One region of the Acetobacter sp. genome, then DNA from elsewhere that is predicted to be linked to it. Evidence: predicted binding sites of a transcription regulator. Region 1 holds the regulator's gene; each other region holds the start of a gene.
The links. The regulator LexA, encoded in region 1, represses DNA repair genes until DNA is damaged. The targets are predictions, from matches to a motif close to TGTTCTANNTANGTTC.
Positions count from the first base shown of each region.

Region 2: the regulator LexA is predicted to act here: its motif matches at 2,353-2,368, upstream of LKE90_RS07155 (putative DNA modification/repair radical SAM protein).
Region 3: the regulator LexA is predicted to act here: its motif matches at 2,313-2,328, upstream of recA (recombinase RecA).
Region 4: the regulator LexA is predicted to act here: its motif matches at 2,318-2,333, upstream of LKE90_RS11855 (ImuA family protein).

Region 1 is NZ_JAKVME010000003.1:384,470-388,962, forward strand. It holds gene LKE90_RS15915 (sulfurtransferase) at 1-553, shown strand, start outside; gene metC (cystathionine beta-lyase) at 550-1,764, shown strand; gene lexA (transcriptional repressor LexA) at 1,863-2,561, shown strand; gene LKE90_RS15930 (TonB-dependent receptor) at 2,675-4,493, opposite strand, start outside.
Region 2 is NZ_JAKVME010000001.1:1,620,300-1,624,792, reverse strand. It holds gene LKE90_RS07165 (transcriptional repressor) at 1-295, opposite strand, end outside; gene LKE90_RS07160 (TIGR03915 family putative DNA repair protein) at 352-1,119, opposite strand; gene LKE90_RS07155 (putative DNA modification/repair radical SAM protein) at 1,116-2,348, opposite strand; gene LKE90_RS07150 (TonB-dependent siderophore receptor) at 2,557-4,493, opposite strand, start outside.
Region 3 is NZ_JAKVME010000003.1:263,853-268,345, reverse strand. It holds gene queA (tRNA preQ1(34) S-adenosylmethionine ribosyltransferase-isomerase QueA) at 1-350, opposite strand, end outside; gene LKE90_RS15385 (hypothetical protein) at 442-2,151, opposite strand; gene recA (recombinase RecA) at 2,583-3,608, shown strand; gene LKE90_RS15375 (3-phosphoshikimate 1-carboxyvinyltransferase) at 3,989-4,493, shown strand, end outside.
Region 4 is NZ_JAKVME010000002.1:25,347-29,839, reverse strand. It holds gene LKE90_RS11865 (SOS response-associated peptidase) at 1-120, opposite strand, end outside; gene LKE90_RS11860 (ATP-dependent helicase) at 131-2,221, opposite strand; gene LKE90_RS11855 (ImuA family protein) at 2,381-3,175, shown strand; one part of gene LKE90_RS11850 (IS3 family transposase) at 3,287-4,212, opposite strand; AL1L pseudoknot at 4,103-4,219, opposite strand; one part of gene LKE90_RS11850 (IS3 family transposase) at 4,212-4,493, opposite strand, start outside; gene LKE90_RS11845 (DUF6504 family protein) at 4,417-4,493, shown strand, end outside.

The sequences.
Region 1 (4,493 bases):
CCATGAGCGGGTGTTCATTCTCGATGGCGGGCTGCCCGCATGGCGCGAGGCGGAGGGCCAACTGGAGCAAGGCGACCCTTCACCTGTCGTTGCCACGCAGTATGTGCCTCGCCTGACGACCGCCCTGATCAAGGGACTGGGCGACATGCTCGTTCTCTGCTCCTCTGACGCGGATGACGTCATTCTCGACGCCCGTTCTGCTGGCCGCTTCACCGGCGAGGCTCCGGAACCACGGGCCGGACTGTCGTCCGGGCATATGCCGGGAGCCCGGAATATTCCCTTTGGTGAACTGCTGGACGAAAACAGACGCTTCCTGCCTAAGGCGGCGTTGCGGGAACGCTTCGAAAAAGCTGGTGTCGAGACCCTTCAGACACCGCTCATCGCCACATGTGGATCGGGGATGACGGCTTCCGTGATCGTGGTCGGCGCCGTGCTTGCGGGTTACGGGACCGTCTCTCTCTATGACGGTTCGTGGGCGGAATGGGCTGCCACACCTGACGCACCCATCGTAAAGGGAGAAGCGTCATCCGACAGGGAGCGGAACGGATCATGACAGGAGAAGACAGGGTCGCGGCGGGCTGGGAGCAACTGAACGCCCGGCTGGTGAAAATCGGGCGCCCCGATGTACATGACGAAGCGTTTCGCGGGACCGGCACGCTGGTCAATGCGTCGGTTTCCCGAGGTTCGACGGTGCTGTTCCCCGATCTGGACACCATGCGGCGTGTCGGTGCTGAACGCTATGAGCATACACCGATCTACGGCGCGATGGGTTCCGCCGTGCAGCACGATCTGGAGCGGGCCATCGCGATGGTCGAGGAGGGGCGAGATACGCAGATCGTGTCGTCCGGTCTCGCCGCCTGCACGACGGCGCTGCTGACATGGACCAGTTCGGGCGGCCACTGTCTGTTGCCGGATTCCTGCTACGGTCCGACCCGACGGTTTGCCGACACCATGCTGCGGCGGTTCGGTGTGGAGACGACCTATTACGATCCCATGATCGCGGAAGAGCGGTTGCGCGGACTCATGCGGCCGAACACGCAGGTCGTGTTCGCGGAAAGCCCCGGCAGTCATACGTTCGAAGTGCAGGACGTCTCCATGCTGGCCCGCGTGGCGCATGAAAGCGGGGCGCGGGTGCTGCTCGACAATACATGGGGCTTCGGAATTTTCATGCCGTTCGCGCATGGAGTCGATGTGTCGATTCAGGCGCTGACCAAATATCCCGGCGGCCATTCTGACGCGATTCTGGGCGCCATCACCGTCGGTTCCGAGGAAGACTGGCATATGCTGCGGGACGCGGCGATCCAGTTGGGGCAGCTTGCCGGACCGGATGACTGCTGGCTGACACTGCGCGGCCTTCGGAGCATGGGCGTGCGTCTGGCGCGGCAGGCCCGTACGGCGTGGCGGGTGGCGTGCTGGCTGCGTGAGCGGGGAGAAGTGGCGCAGGTGCTCTATCCCGCGTTCGTCGAGTGCCCGGGGCACGAGTTCTGGGAGCGGGATTTCTCTGGTGCCGGTCCGTTGTTCACCGTGGTCCTGACGTCCAACCATGACAGGGTGGCCATGGAGCAGTTGATCAACGGTCTCCGGCATTTCGGGATAGGAGCATCCTGGGGCGGCTATGAAAGTCTGGTGCTGCCCACAACGGGAGGCGTGTCACGCTCCCTGCCTGACGCACTGCCGGAGGGGCCGGCCTTCCGGCTGGCGATCGGACTGGATGACGCGGCGGATCTGATTGCCGATCTGGAGAGCGGTTTCTCGCGTTTGTAACGGAACGGGTCGGGTGCAGGATTGACCGGAAAAGGGAACCAATGTAGAACAAATCCGATTCCGCACACAGATGAGACATTGGCAGAGGACCGGACTCGATGCTCACACGCAAACAGCATGAACTGCTGCTGTTCATCGATTCCTATCTTGGCCAGACAGGATTCTCTCCTTCATTCGATGAAATGAAGGATGCGCTGGGGCTGAAATCCAAATCAGGCATCCATCGTCTGATCTCGGCTCTGGAGGAGCGGGGTTTTATCCAGCGGCGGCATAATCGGGCGCGTGCGCTGGAAGTGCTGCGCCTGCCTGAACCTGTCCATCTGTCCGCAACAGACGCTTCCCACTCACTGAATGTCATCAAGGGTGATTTTTCACAGCGTCTTGCTGGCGTGAAGACGGGAGAAGCCGCGGCTTCCGTGAGCCTGCCGCTCTATGGCCGGATCGCGGCGGGCCTGCCGATAGAAGCGCTGAACGATCACAGCGAGCAGGTGGAAGTGCCGATGGCCCTTCTCGGTCAGGGCGAGCATTATGCTCTGGAGGTCGCTGGCGATTCCATGATCGAGGCGGGTATTCTGGACGGTGACACCGTCATCATCCGTCGCGAGGACAATGCCGAGAATGGTGAGATTGTTGTCGCCCTGATTGACGATGCGGAAGTGACTCTCAAAAGGCTACGGAAGAAGGGCAATACTGTCGCCCTTGAAGCCGCCAACCCTGCTTATGAAACACGGATTGTTCCGGCTGAGCGTCTGAAGATTCAGGGACGGCTGGTCGGGTTGCTGCGCACATATCACTGAGGAAAGACAAACTGTTCTCTTTGGACAGAAGCTTTCATCATAAAACAGCAGTTTGCGGGCCGCCCTGTTCCAGCAAGGCGGCGTTCCCTGAAGGGTTTGCCTGACAGGCAGTTTCAAAATCTCTGCGAAATGCCAGTCAGGATCGTCCGTCTGAGTCCGTACTGCGGCGCGCCGACACCGATGCCCGATCCGCTCCGAAGCATGTAGCGGCGGTCGAAGAGATTGGTGACATCCAGTCTCAGTTCAGTACGTTTCAGGAAAGATGTGTGAAACAGGTTGTCGAAAGACTGAACCAGCCCAAGGTTGAACGTCACGTAATTGGGGACTGAGGCACCGTTGGGGATCGCTGAATCTTCCCGAAGACCGCTGCCATAAACCATTGTCGCTGACAGACGCAGCGGATGACCGGTCTTGTGGAATGCCGTGTAACTGCCTCCTGCTGACGCCGTCCAGCGCTGGTCATGATCCACATGCACCCAGTGATTGCTGATATAGGCGAGATCATCTGGCGCCATATTCCACTGGGCGGAAACAATGTTTTTTCCTATGGCGCGTGACCACGCGAAATTGCCGTAAACCGTAAAGGGTCCGCGTGAATAGTCGGTGGTCACCTCATATCCGTTGACCTGACCACGCTTGTAGTTGAACGCCGACAGAATGATGGGAGATCCGAACTGTCCCTCGTCAATCATGTTGCGGGCCAGTTTGACATAGGCGTCAAAGGACGCATGCCAGTGCGGCAGGATTTCCTGCGCGAAACCGGCATCGAAATAGTGATCCCGTTCAGACTTGACCATCGTATTCTGGAAATTGGGCGGAGCGCCCGATGTGTCGGCATACTTATTCAGCTGCGTTCCACCGACCAGCTCAAACGGAGGCGGTGTGAAGTAGCGGGAATAACCTGCATGGAATGTGCCGCCTTTCCATGGCGTCCAGACAATGTTGATCCTTGGGCTGACCTGCTTGGAGTGTGTGTATTCATCCACGCCGTCAAAACGGAGGCCGTAATTGATGGTCAGGTTTCTGAGAGGACGCCATTCATCCTGAGCATACAGCCCGTAGACCCAGCCTGTGCGGCCTGTGCCATCATGAATGGACTGAGTCAGGCCATTGAACTCCGCGTTGCCATCGTCATCCGTGCCGCTCTGTGTATAGACAGTGGCGTCCGACTTTGAAACCGTTCTTTCCACATAAGCCTGAAAACCGAATCTGATGGTGTGCTTCGGTGCTACGCGCCATGTGAGGTCTGTCTGGTTGCCTGATGAAAAGATCGAGCGCTGGGCGTGCTGGGCGATACCGTTATAGACAAGATCGCCGAGCGGATCGGGAGAATATCCGAGAGAACTGTAACGCGTGATCGCTGAAGTCTGTAGGCTGAGTTTTCCCATCTCCTTCTGAAGGGACAGTATTCCGAAATCAGTGATTTCCTTCTGCTGCTCGCGCAGGGAGGCGCTGTCCACACTGCCGTAAACCTGCTGGGACAGGGCGCTGTTCAGAAAGGACGGGTTGGCAAACTGTCTCTGCTGGCCTGGATTGTTCGGAAGTTCATATTGAGCGTTCGACACACCGGCGATAAAGCTGATCCGTGTGTTTTCGTCAGCCGTGTAACGCAGATGTCCAAGGAAGTGATACTGATTGCTCAGATCATGGATCGCGTTGAAATCCGGTGTGGGGTTTTCGATGCCGACACGGTTATGCACGAAATCCGCTGTCGCGAAGTAATCCCATTTCCCGGAATGTCCGCCATATTGCAGGGACGGGAAGAAATAATCACGAGCGCCACCGTAAATGGAAGCATTGCCGCCACTGTCAGACGTGCCGTTCTTTGTCGTGATATCAATCACACCAGCCTGAAGAAATCCGTATTCGCTGGGGAGGGCTCCGGTCGTCAGGGACATGGAGTGAGCGAAACGGGTCATGAGTGTCTGGCCA
Region 2 (4,493 bases), on a different contig from region 1:
TATGTGTGCAGGGCATGAAGGCGGATAGCCGTTCGATCTTGTGAATCAGGCCGAACTCCATCAGGAATTCCAGCGTCCGATAGACCGTCGGCGGAGCGGCATTACCCTGAAGGGCCTGAAGGCGCTGAAGAAGATCATAGGCTCCCAGCGGAGCATTGGCTTCAAGCATCAGGCCGAGAATCTGGCGTCTCAGGGCGGTCAACCGCACTTGCCGCCGGGCACACAACTCATCCGCACGGGCAAGAAGGGCCTCGACGGATGCGGAAAACAGATGAGGGGCAGTGTCAGTCGTCATGATGGGCGGGATGGTAGGCCAGAACGGGTCGATTGCCCACCCATTCAGTAAGTTACCTACCACCGCTGACGGGTAGCTTGAGCCAGCATCTCGGGGATCAACTCGGTTTCCGGCAGGTTTTTCCAGTATCTGGGAGACATTTCCGACCGCATGGCCTTCACCTTGACGCGTGCGGGGTTGAAGATCGAACGATAATACACCTTCCACAAGGACTCTGCTTCGTCCTCAAGGAGCGCCGGCGTGCAGGCTTCTCTCGTGACGACACAGCTTTCCCCATCCCAGCCAATGGACCCTTTGGGAGTGAGGATCATCCAGTTCATATCGGTGAAACGACGTGCGAAGAACGGGGCGGCTTTCTCAAGAATATGGTGTTCAGGCTCAAACCAGGCGGCGAAATGACGTGTGTTGCTGTCTTGTGACGTTTTTTCCCTGAACCGCACAAAAGCTTTCATCTTGTGAATTTCACGGCTGATCTGGTGGGTCATTCTGCTGGCCGTGGCGACATCAGGGTCGGTCCCTGTCTTCAAAAGAGAGTGTTCCCTCCTGCTCCGCCACAGGATGCGATAGGCGAGGGCGAATTTTTCTGGATTAGCGTGGCATAAAAGCGTCTCCAGAAAATTCAGGCACTCCTTGCTGACGCTCTGAGAAGGCGCGGTATCGGTTTCTGGTAACGGGTCAGACTGTGAAAACAGATCATCCTGTTCGGACGAACTGCGCCAGACGACACGATCTGGCGCAATTCCCGCAGCCAGAAGCGGGCGGGCATGAAGACGCCATAGGGAAAAAGGCGCCGCATCCGGCAGTGAAACGCAGTGCTCTTTCATAAAAGCGACAGTTGTTGGGGCGGTGGCGCAAAGAGGGATTTGAGATCGAGGCGGTCGATCAGCTTGACAGGACGCCAGTCCGGCGTGGTGATGAATGGCCGTATTTTCCTCAGACTGACGCGCAGCCGTTCCAGATCATCCAGACGGATGGTTTTGTGACGGCGCGTTGTAAGCAGCACTTTCACAGAACGAGGGCCCAGTCCCGGCACCCGCAGCAGGAGTTCGCGAGACGCCTGATTGATGTCCACCGGGAAGATGGCGCGATTATCCAGCGCCCAACTCAGTTTCGGATCAACTTCCAGATCCAGCATGCCGTCGGGGCGGCTCTCAGTGATTTCCTGAAACTGGAAACCATAAAAACGAAACAGCCAGTCTGCCTGATACAGGCGATGCTCACGCAGAAGCGGCGGCCTCCGGGCGGGAAGGGCCTGTGACGCATGGGGGATGGGGCTGAAAGCGGAATAATAGACCCGTTTCAGTCGGTAATCCGAATAAAGCGATGAACTGCTTGAGAGGATATCCTGATCGGTTGCGGCGTCCGCGCCGACAATCATCTGTGTGCTTTGCCCGCCGGGTGCGAAGCGGGGAGGGCGGCGTCCGGTGAGGGTTTTCTCCTTCGTCGCATCCATCTTTTTGCGGATATGCTCCATGGCGGATCGGATACCGGCGGCATCTTTCTCCGGCGCGTACTGGTTCAACCCGGTCTCGGTGGGCATCTCCACATTGATGGAGAGACGATCGGTGTACAGTCCGGCTTCCGCCAGTAGGTCGGGCGAGGCGTCGGGGATGGCTTTCAGATGAATATAACCGCGAAAGCTTCTGTCCAGACGAAGAACTCTGGCGACGCGAACAAGTTCTTCCATGGTGTAATCGGACGAACGGATGATGCCGGAAGACAGAAACAGCCCTTCGATATAGTTGCGTCGGCAAAATTCCATCGTCAGCCAGACGATTTCCTCGACCGAGAAGCGGGCGCGCTCCACGCCGGATGATGCTCTGTTGATACAGTAGGCGCAGTCATAAACGCAGAAATTGGTCATCAGAATCTTGAGCAGCGAGACGCAGCGTCCGTCCGGTGTCCATGAATGACAGATGCCGCTGCGTTCGGTTGACCCCAGCCCCGGCTGTCTGGTCGAACCACGCCGGTCCGAGCCGCTCGATGCACAGGAAGCATCGTATTTCGCGGCGTCTGACAGAATGGCCAGTCTTTCGGAGAAAGTGCGTTTCATAGCATGTTCATGATATGTTCCTTTTATGGATGCGTCAAATATTTCTGATGCCGTGGAAAAGCATTCGGGGCTAAAATATGTGCATTTTTTACGTATATGGGGAAGCTTTCAGAGCTTCGCTCCACATTACAAAGGGTCTCAACCCCTTTGATCTCGACCTGCTAAACAAGGGGAGAGCGGCGTCATGCAGCTCTCCTTCTGATGTGTTTTACCAGGTGTAGCCGATGCTGGCCTGCGCGTTGCGGCGCTCTCCGTAATAGCAGAATTCCTGCCCATAAGAGGCATAGGCCAGACAGTTGGCGACAAACCGTTTGTCGAAAAGATTCCGGACGCTGGCGGCTGCCGTCCATCCGTGCAGGGCGGGAGAAAGCTGGGCGAGATCATAGCGCAGGGAGCCATCAAACAGCGCGTATTGCGGAACCCATGCGCTGCCGTAAGAAGCTTCGCCGCCATAGGCTTTGGCCGTGTAACGCATGCCTCCACCAAAACCGAGACCTTTGACCGGACCGGAAGGCATTGTGTAGAACGCGAACAGGGAAGCGTTGCCTTTTCCCGATTGTATCAGGGGTTTTCCAGTTGAGTCGTCGTGGACTTTCTGGATGCTGATGGCTGCGGTCAGGACAAGGTTCTTGTAGGGTTCGGCATGGGTTTCAAACTCGAAGCCATCGGAATGAACTTTTCCGCTTTCTGTATTGAAGCCAAGCGCGGAATTAGTCGTCACGAGAACATTGGTCTGCTCGATGTGGAAACCGGCGACGGTGAAGAGAACGGATGTGCCGGGAATCTGGTATTTCAACCCGCCTTCAAGCTGCTTCCCAAGAGAAGGATTGGCCTGACGCATGGTTTTTCCGCCATCGTTCGAGACAATTCCTGACTGTGGCTGAAAGGATGTTGAGTAGCTGATATAGGGGGAAAGTCCGAAATCGAAGTGGTAGAGGCCTGAAGCGCGCCATGTGATCTGGCTCGGATTCTCGCGGGTGTCGGTGTGGGAAATTGATTCCATCTGGTGCGAGCGGTACCAGTCGTTGCGAAGGCTTCCTGTCAGCACCAGACCACGCCAGCGGATTTCGTCCTGCCCATATACGCCGATCTGATGCGAGTTGGTCTGATAATTCAAGTAAGGACTGATGGGCGCGATGGCCATGCGGTAGTCCGGGTAGCGCACGTCAATATCTGGCGCGGTTCCGGAATATCCCACTTCTCCTGCGCTCTGCTGCATGTAATCGAAACCGAACATCAGATTGTGTTGCAGGAAGCCTGTGCGGACCTTGCCCTTGAACTGGCTGTCGAATTCCAGATTGTGCGTGTGCTCGTCGGTGCCGAAAGCATAGCGGGGCAGTGTGTAGGTGTTGCTGTAATAACCGGCGTTATAGATGCTGCGATAACTGGTTTTCAGATCATCATAACGTCCGCGTGTTGAAAAGCTCCAGTCATCACTGAAACGATGATTGAGAATGTAGGTGATCGCTCCCTGTTTTCGGTTGAATTTCTCGAAAGAACTGTCGCCATCATAGAAATTCCGTGGAAGATACCCGAAGGACGCGCGCTTCAGGGACCCGACGAGCGGCACGCCGCCATAAGTGCCGTTTTCCGGATCATACTGATAATTTCCCAGAAGGGTCAGGGTAGTCGGCCCATCACCGCCGAATGTGAGGGACGGGCTGATGGAGAAACGCTTGCTGCCGGTGCGGGCAAGCTGGGTATGCTGCCCGTTGGCGGTGCCGTAGAGCCGGTAGCGGACGAACCCGTCATTCGTTGCGTATCCGCCAACATCCGCATCCACGCGATAAAGATTGAAACTGCCACCTGTCGCGTTGATGCCGCCGTAAAAACGCTGGTCAGTCGGCAGCTTGCTTGAAAGTGCGGCAAGTCCGCCGGGGCTGGACTGTCCGTAGAGCGCGGAAGCGGGGCCTTTCAGAATTTCAACACGCTCAAGGCGGGATGTGTCGGTCTGTGCCGTCGCATAACCCGTCGGGCTGTCCTGCAATTTCAGGCCGTCAAGAAAGGTCGGAACCGTAAAGCCTCGGAGCTGAAACTGGTCGTAGCGCGTGCCGACACCGCCGCGAAGATTGGGGGTTATGCCCGCAGTGTAACGAACGGCCTGATTGAGATCCAGCACCCCGCGAATGTCCATTTCGTTACGGG
Region 3 (4,493 bases), 120 kb from region 1:
GTATCGTCCGTGCCGGGAAAGGCCAGCGTGTCGCCGAGCCTGAGCCGCTTGGCGTTTCGGATCAGCGCGCTCCACGACCCGTCCGCCTGATGCTGATCAAGCGTGACGCCGATCTTTGCCTCGCCACGCAAGGCGTGCAACTGCGCCGGGATAACCGCCGTATCGTTCGCCACCAGCAGGTCGCCACCCCTCAGCAGGCCGGGCAGATCGGATACATGCCGGTCGATGAACGGCGTGACTGGGTCGGCAGGCACGTCCAGCAGGCGGGCGCTTTCGCGCGGTCGCGCCGGATGCTGCGCGATCGCGCTCTCGGGAAGATGAAAATCGAAATCGGCGGTACGGTCGTCCATACGGCCAGCATTTACGGAATTTGGCCGTCCTGTGCCAGTCGTCAGAAGGAAATTATGCTCTCTCCGATGACCCATTCAGTGCTCAGAGCCCTCACAGGGCAGCGTGAACCCTTTGGACGGCCACCAGACGTTCTTCCTCCAGCGCCCGTCTTCTGGCTTCCGGCCATGCCTGCTGCGTCTTCTTCAGGCAGAGATCGAACAGAGCCACAGCCTGCCGCGCATACCTTGCCTGCCCGGTGCGGGCCGTCATCTCCGACAGGATGGTCGCAAGCACCTGTTGTGAAGAAATCCAGTCGAAAGAAAATTTTTTCCCTGAAAAATCCACCAGAGACGCTTTTTCCGCCGTGATCGCCTGTCCCAGACTGTCCACACCTTTCTCGTATCTGCTTTTTTCCAGAAGAATCCGTCCAAGAAACTGCTGCTCATACCCATGAACATCCTGAACCATTCCATCAGATTTTGTATCCAATGCCAGCTTTACTGCCTGCTCGGCTTTGTTGAGTGTCAGACTGTCCCTGTCCAGTTTCGCCAATTCATACAGAGCCCGTGCAAGACTAGTCTGTCCGTAATGCCAGAGAGCAGGTTCCGCTTCTGGGGAAACAGCAGAAAGCACGGTGTGCTGTATGGCAATGGCCTGATCCAGCAGTTTCCGGTCCGCAGTCAGGCGCCCCTTTTCGATGAGGACATAAGACTGAAAAATCTGACTTACTGCCCATGAGCGCGGATTTTTCTGAGGCGTAAACAGGGCAGCGACAGCGTGAAGCGCCTCCTGAGCCTGTCCAATCGTCACAGGATCATCATTTCTCCAGAATATATGCAGCAGACTGGAAACCCTCGCTGACTGTGTTTCAGCCCACTCTCTCGGCATGTGAGTCTGTGTGTAGATGGCGGTAACCGCCTGAAAATCGGTAATGGCACGCCGGAAGGCTGATGTTCCGGTTTCAAATTCTCCCTGAAGCATCGCGATAGAACCGAAAGCACTCCATATCGCCGCCTGATAGGGAGGACTATCGAAGACCTTCAGGATATTCGAAGCTACCCGGGCGGATTTTTCCGCCTCCTTCAGAAGGTCCGTCCGGGATTCAAATACTGCCATGTGGGCGAGCGTAGTGCTGCGGAAAAGTTCAGTTACAGCCCATAAGGCTGGCGACCTTTCACATTTCATCTCAGTCTGGACAGACTCCAGGCTGGATAATGCCAACTGAAGAAACAGAGGATTTCCCGTTTTATTTCCCTTGAACCAAAGCGCATTCGCTTCGGTCCTGACGCCTTCGGCCCATGCGGACGGAGACTGCTTCCGTGACAGGGAACGCAAAGCCGTCCGGGTGATCGCCAGCGCCTGCTCCAGAGACGCCAATCCGATTTCCCTGTGACTGATTGTGATCAGAACCTGAGCCAGATGAAACTGCATCACAGCCCACTGTTCGGGATTATTCTCCCGCGAAACATGCGACATCTCATTCTGAAAAATCGACACGACATGAAGCAAGATATTGATATCCGGCGTAAGCGCATCCTGCACGAGCAAGGCACCTATCTGCCGCATGGAATAATCGGGACTCTTGCCATTTCCCTGAACGGCCGCTTTTTCCGCCGCCCTGCCGTACAGGATGGCGGCCTGATTAAAATCCTGCGCTCGCCATGCGTTTTCAGCAGCGGCACTATCGGCGTCGACGGGAGCATCTGACTTCCTGACGGAAGGCGCCGAGCCGGAAACGGAAGCGGCGTTACCAGCATTCAGGGCCGTCAGCCATGTGGAACAGAGCAGTCCCCCCAAAACGCAGGCCAGTTTTCTGTTCATTGGCACGAATACCTTCTTCTGATGACACACGGCATCGGCTCTCAGCCTGCCCGGCAGTCCCTGTCCCTCTTACGACATCAGTAATAATCAAATCTCAATTTTGATCCGCTCCGATTGCCGTACACACGAAAGAGTCCCGAGTCCCAGATTTCCCTTGCGTTTGTTCTTTTTTTGTTCCAAAAAAGAACAAACGCGAACAAATCCTTAACAAAGTGCTTTTGTGGAGAAACTGCGATTTTAGAGCAGAAGCGCCATAAGGAACAGTTTCTGGAACATATGCGGAACAGGGATAATTCCCGATGCCGCACGTTGCGGGAAGGGTCAGGCTTGTGACAGACTCGTCAATCAGTGCGGTTTTTACACCTGACGAGCCATCGCTGTTCGCCTTGATGGGGGGAACAACAGGTGGAAACGGGTTTCGAGGAATGGACATGGACAAGACGAAGGCCCTTGAAGGGGCGCTGAGCCAGATTGAGCGTGCTTTCGGCAAAGGGTCGATCATGCGCCTCGGGCAGCGTCCGAAAGAGGAAGCGGATGCGATCTCGACCGGCTCGCTCGGGCTTGATATCGCGCTGGGTATCGGCGGTATGCCGCGTGGACGTATTGTCGAGATTTACGGCCCGGAAAGCTCGGGCAAGACGACACTGGCGCTGCACATCATCGCCGAAGCCCAGAAAAAAGGCGGCACCTGCGCTTTTATCGACGCCGAGCATGCTCTTGATCCCGGCTACGCCCGCAAGCTGGGCGTGGATGTGGACAATCTGCTGATCAGTCAGCCGGATGCCGGTGAACAGGCGCTTGAGATTGCCGATACGCTTGTCCGTTCCGGCGCTGTTGACGTGCTGGTGGTGGACAGTGTCGCGGCTCTTGTGCCGCGCGCGGAGCTGGAAGGCGATATGGGCGACAGCCATGTCGGTCTTCATGCCCGCCTGATGAGTCAGGCGCTCCGCAAGCTGACCGGCACGGTCTCTCGCTCCAACACGCTGCTGGTTTTCCTGAACCAGATCCGTCTGAAGATTGGCGTGATGTTCGGCAATCCGGAAACAACGACAGGCGGTAACGCCCTGAAATTCTACGCCTCCGTGCGTCTGGATATCCGCCGTATCGGGTCCATCAAGGACAAGGATGAGGTTGTCGGCAACCAGACCCGCGTGAAAGTGGTCAAGAACAAGATGGCCCCTCCGTTCCGGCAGGTGGAGTTCGACATCATGTATGGCGAGGGCATCAGCAAGATGGGCGAACTGATCGACCTCGGCGTAAAGGCCGGTGTGGTCGAGAAGTCCGGCGCGTGGTTCTCCTATGACAGCCAGCGGGTTGGTCAGGGGCGCGAGAACGCCAAAAACTTCCTGCGTGAACATCCGGAGATGGCGCACGCCATCGAACATCGCATCCGCGAGCAGGCCGGTGTGGTCGCCGAAGCCATGATGGATGGCCCCGACGAAGGCGAAGAGGGCTGAGCTTGCCGGATATTTTCTGGTGTCAGGACGCTTCCTGACACCAGAACCATGTCATGCCGTCTGGCGCCAACCGCTCCTGTGGGTTGTCGCCTCCTGTCGGCGAGATGCGGGACGCTGCCCCGGACCCCGCCAAAGGCTCGCCTTTGGAAACCGTTGATTGTCGGGTGCGGCAGAACCCACATAAAAGTCATCCCACAGAAACCGCTGTCATGAAATCTTCATCGTCCTTTCTGAAATTCTCAAAAAACACCATTTGAGCGCTTTTCAGTCAGCGCTCACACTGATCACATCTCCCCTGTTTCCCACGCATTTTACGACCCCATCAGACAGAACGGCCCTTGTGTGTTAGATACTGCTATCAGCTACAGGGCAGAGGTCTCATGGTCGCCGTTTCCGCACTCCGCATCGTTCCATCCGCAGGCCCGTTGAATGGCCAGATCGAGTTGCCGGGGTCGAAATCCATCACCAACCGCGCGCTGCTGCTCGCAGCGTTGGCCGATGGGGAGAGCCATCTGACGGGCGCTCTCAAAAGCGACGACACACTCTACATGGCGACGGCGCTGCGTCTGATGGGAATCAGCGTCGATGAGCCGACGGACACCAGCTTTATCGTGAAGGGAAACGGCACGTTCGCGGCTCCCTCCGCCCCCCTGTTCCTCGGCAATGCCGGAACAGCAGTCCGTTTCCTGACGGCCACAGCGCCCTATGTGAAGGGCACGGTCATTCTGGACGGCAACGCCCACATGCAGAAACGTCCGATCGCGCCGCTGATCACGGCGCTGTCCTCTCTGGGCGTCACCCTTTCCGCTCCGACCGGCTGCCCTCCGATCACGGTCGAAGGCACGGGACATCTTGCAGGCGGACAGGTCACGATCGATGCCGGCC
Region 4 (4,493 bases), on a different contig from region 1:
CGCCATCGTGTTCGGCCAGATTTCCGGCAGGCGCGGAAGATTGCCCGTGCGGTCGTTCATGACATCGGCCGCCTCGCGGATGGCCTGCTGGCTGGTCGTCATGCTGTAGAGATTGCACACGCCCGTTCTCCTACGACCACATAGAGCGCAGCCGCGCGCCCATGTCGATCCGCACGGATTTCACCGCCTCCTGCCGGGCCTGCTCCTCCGGCGCCACGACCGGCCACGCGATTTGGTGGAACAGTGGCAGCATCTCCCGCGTAATGAAACGAGTCCGCGTCGCATAGACATGCCGGTCGCCCAGCCCTCGGCCATGGACGTAGAAACGCTGCGGCACCATGAGGTCGAGGGAGTCCTTCGCCCGCGTCATGGCGACATAGAGCAGGCGGCGTTCCTCCTCGATGTCGTCGCGCTCGCCGGTGGCAAGGTCCGACGGGATGCAGCCATCCACCACATTCAGCACGAACACGCTCTTCCATTCCTGCCCCTTGGCGGAATGGATGGTCGAGAGGACCAGATAATCCTCGTCCAGCAGCGGCACCCCCGCCTGATCGGAAGTCGCGTCCGGCGGGTCGAGCGTCAGTTCGGTGAGAAACTTCTCCCGCGAGGGATAACCCCCGGCGATCTGTTCAAGCTGCACCAGGTCGGCCTGCCGCATGGTCGCATCCTCATGCAGCCGCTCCAGATGCGGCTCATACCAGGCGCGCACGGCGGCGATCTCGCCCGGCCAGCCGGTCTTGCCACTGCCGAGCACCGCAAGCGTCTCCACGAAGCCGGGCCATGCCTCGCCGCTGCGGGCGGGAGGCTTCGTGCCTGCCAACGCCTCGAACGGCCGGTCGGTCTCGCCCAGCGCGTCCAGCACCCGCCGCGCCGAGGTCGGTCCCACGCCCGGCAGAAGCTGCAACACGCGAAACCCCGCGATCCGGTCGCGCGGATTCTGGGCAAAGCGCAGGATCGCCAGCACGTCCTTCACATGCGCGCTGTCCAGAAATTTCAGCCCGCCGAACTTCACGAACGGGATGTTGCGCCGGGTCAGCTCGACCTCCAGCGTGGCGCTATGGTGCGAGGCCCGGAACAGCACCGCCTGTTCCTTCAGCGCGGTGCCGCCCTCGCGCTCTTCCAGCACCCGTGTCGCGATATAATCCGCCTGCGCGGTGTCGTCGGCCACCGCCACGAGACGCGGGCGTTCGTCTGAGTCCCGTTCGGTCCAGAGGTCTTTGGTGAAGCGCTCGACGGCCTCGCCGATCACCGCATTGGCGGCGGCGAGGACCGGTTTCGTGGAGCGATAATTCCGGTCCAGCGTCACGATGCGCGCCGGGGGAACGAAACTCGCCGGAAAATCGAGGATATTGCGCACCGTCGCCGCGCGGAAGGCGTAAATCGACTGCGCGTCGTCGCCGACCACCGTAAGCCCGCGCCCGTCGGGCTTCATCCCGAGCAGGATGTCGGCCTGAAGCCGGTTGGTGTCCTGATATTCGTCAACGAGGATATGGTCCCATTTCCCGCCGAGATCGGCGGCCAAAACGGGTTCCGCGACCGTCTGCGCCCAGGCCAGTAGCAGATCGTCGTAATCCAGCACGCCCTGCTCCTGCTTGGCCGCAACATAACCAGCAAAGAGCTGCCTGAACTGGGCCTCCCATCCCGCGCACCACGGGTAATGCTTCATCAGCACGTCGCCGAGCGGTGCGCCGGAGTTCGCGACGCGGGAATAAATGGCCAGGCACGTCCCCTTGGCGGGGAAGCGTTTCTCTGTTTTGGAAAAGCCGAGATCATGACGGATCAGGTTCATGAGATCGGCGGAATCTTCCCGGTCATGGATCGAGAAGGACGGGTCCATGCCGATCTGCTCGGCATACTCCCGCAGCAGCCGCGCGCCGATGGCATGGAACGTGCCGGACCACGCCAGCGCGTCGGCCAGCGTCGCCGCCCTGTCGCCGAGGACGGCGCGGCAGATGCGCGCCACGCGCCGCGTCATCTCGGTGCTCGCACGCCGCGAGAAGGTCAGCAGCAGGATGCGGCGCGGATCGGTGCCCGTGGCGATCAGATGGGCGACCCGATGCGCCAGCGTGTTGGTCTTGCCCGATCCGGCGCCCGCGATGACCAGCAGCGGGGGCGATCCGGCCGCGACTCCGGCGCCATGCGTGACGGCCTCGCGCTGGGCGGGATTGAGGCGGGCGAGCGGATCGTCCGTGATCGCGTCACTGGAAATCTTTGGAGTCAAAACCTTACGCCATCCTCGTTCGCGGCCCGGCCCGCGCTTCGTCGGCCATCATGGCACGGAAGACGGAATTATGCCTTGACTCTCGCCGCCGATCCAGAACAAAGCACGAACATATCATCGCAAGTGAGGGTGATCGGGGAGGCAGGGCAGAGGACCGGGATGACCACCGCAGAGGACAGCAAGCCGGCGAAGAGAAGACCGGCCGTCGAGGCGCTCCAGGCAACGATCGCCCGGCTGGAAGGGCACAAGGACCGCAAGCGCGCGGTGCTGCCGTTCGGTGTGCGCGAGATCGACGGGAAGCTGCCCGGCGGCGGCCTGACGCTTGGTGCGCTGCATGAGGTCGCGGGCGGGGGCAACGACGCGCTCAATACCGCCGCTGCCGGGCAGTTCGCCGCAGGCATCGCGGCCCGCACACGGGGAAAAGTGCTCTGGATCGTCATGCGGCAGGACCTCTTCGCGCCCGCGCTGGATCAGGCGGGTCTGGCGGCACGGCGCGTCATCCATGTCGAAGCGGGATCGGAGGCCGATGCGCTGGCCTGTTTCGAGGAGGGGCTGCGGCACGGCGGGCTTGGCATCGTGGTCGCCGAGGTCGGACGGCTGACGATGACGGCCTCACGCCGGTTGCAGATTGCTGCCGAAGGAACCGGGACGATCGGTATCGCCCTGCGCCGCTGGCGCCGTCAGACGGAGGCCGCCGATTTCGGCCAGCCCACGGCCAGCACCACGCGCTGGCGGGTGTCGGTACTGCCATCGGCCTCTCTCCCTGTTCCGGGAGTAGAGCGGCCGCGCTGGCTGCTGGAGCTGCTGCGTGCGCGCTCGGGGGAGTGCGCGGATTTCGAGGTGGGGGGATGCGATGCGAAAGGAAGGCTCGGCCCGGCTGGTGTCGCTCACCCTGCCTCTCTGGCCGACGGAGCGGCTGCGCAGGAAGCTCGGGCACGCCGCGCCCGCGCCTGACGCGCCGCTGGCGCTCGGCGGGCGGGACGGCAACCGCCGCGTCGTTACGGCCGCCGATCTGGCGGCGCGCAATGAATTGCCCCGGGTTTTGTGGAGACGTTTTTATCTGAACTACGCAGCTAATGCATGTGATTTCTGTTGTGCATAAAAGCGTGCCTCAGCTTCTGCTGGGGGGATGTTTCCAATGGAGGACAGGATCCGTCGATTGTTGAACCAGTCGACCCATTTAAGTGTTGCCAGTTCAACCGCTTCCCTGTTTTTCCATGGCCCCTGCCGATAGATGAGTTCGGTTTTGTAAAGCCCGTTAATGGTCTCCGCCAGGGCGTTATCATAGGAATCTCCGACACTGCCGACAGAGGCGACCAGTCCGGCTTCAGCCAGTCTTTGCGTGTAGCGAATGGACACATATTGACAGCCGCGGTCGGAATGGTGGGTCACTTTTCCCTCAGGCCGCCTCTGGCACAGAGCCTGCTCGAGAGCATCCAGTACGAAGTCGGTATGGGCAGTGGACGAGACGCGCCAGCCCACAATAACCCGTGCGAATACATCAATGATGAAGGCCACATAAACAAAGCCCTGCCATGTGGAAACGTAAGTAAAATCCGAAACCCAGAGCCTGTTGGGGGCTGGGGCATGAAACTGGCGCTGCACCAGATCCCGTGGACAGGGCCGTGCCGGATCGGGCCGTGTGGTTCTGATCCCCTTGCCACGAATGACGCCTTTCAGTCCCATCCGGCGCATCAGCCGCTCTACCGTGCAGCGGGCGACATCCAGACCTTCACGTCTGAGCTGATGCCAGACTTTGCGCGCTCCATAGACACAGAAATTATCGGTCCAGACCCTGCGGATTTCATGATACAGTTCTTTGTCTTTCTGGCTGCGCACACAGGGATTTTTCTGTCTCGCCCGATAAGCATAATAGACAGATGGTGCAATCGACAGAACCCTGCAGATTGACCCGACACCATATGTCTGCCGATGCTCCTCAATGAAGCGTGTCATGGCCTGAACCGGCGGTCGAGTTCCGCCTGGGCAAAATATGCCGACGCCTTGCGCAGGATTTCATTGGCCTGCCGCAGTTCGCGGTTCTCTCGCTCCAGTTGCCTGATCTTCTCTCGATCTGGCAGTTCACTCACCGCAGGCGCATTGGCACGTTCATGCAGACGGGTCCATTTTGACAGCGTGTCAGGATGAATATCCAGCTTTGGCGCTATCATCATCACCGCGGACCAGCGTGATGGATGGTTCTTCTCTTCCTCCAGAACCATGCGGGCTGCACGCTCGCGAAATTCAGGCGGAAAACGCTTCGATTTGTTGC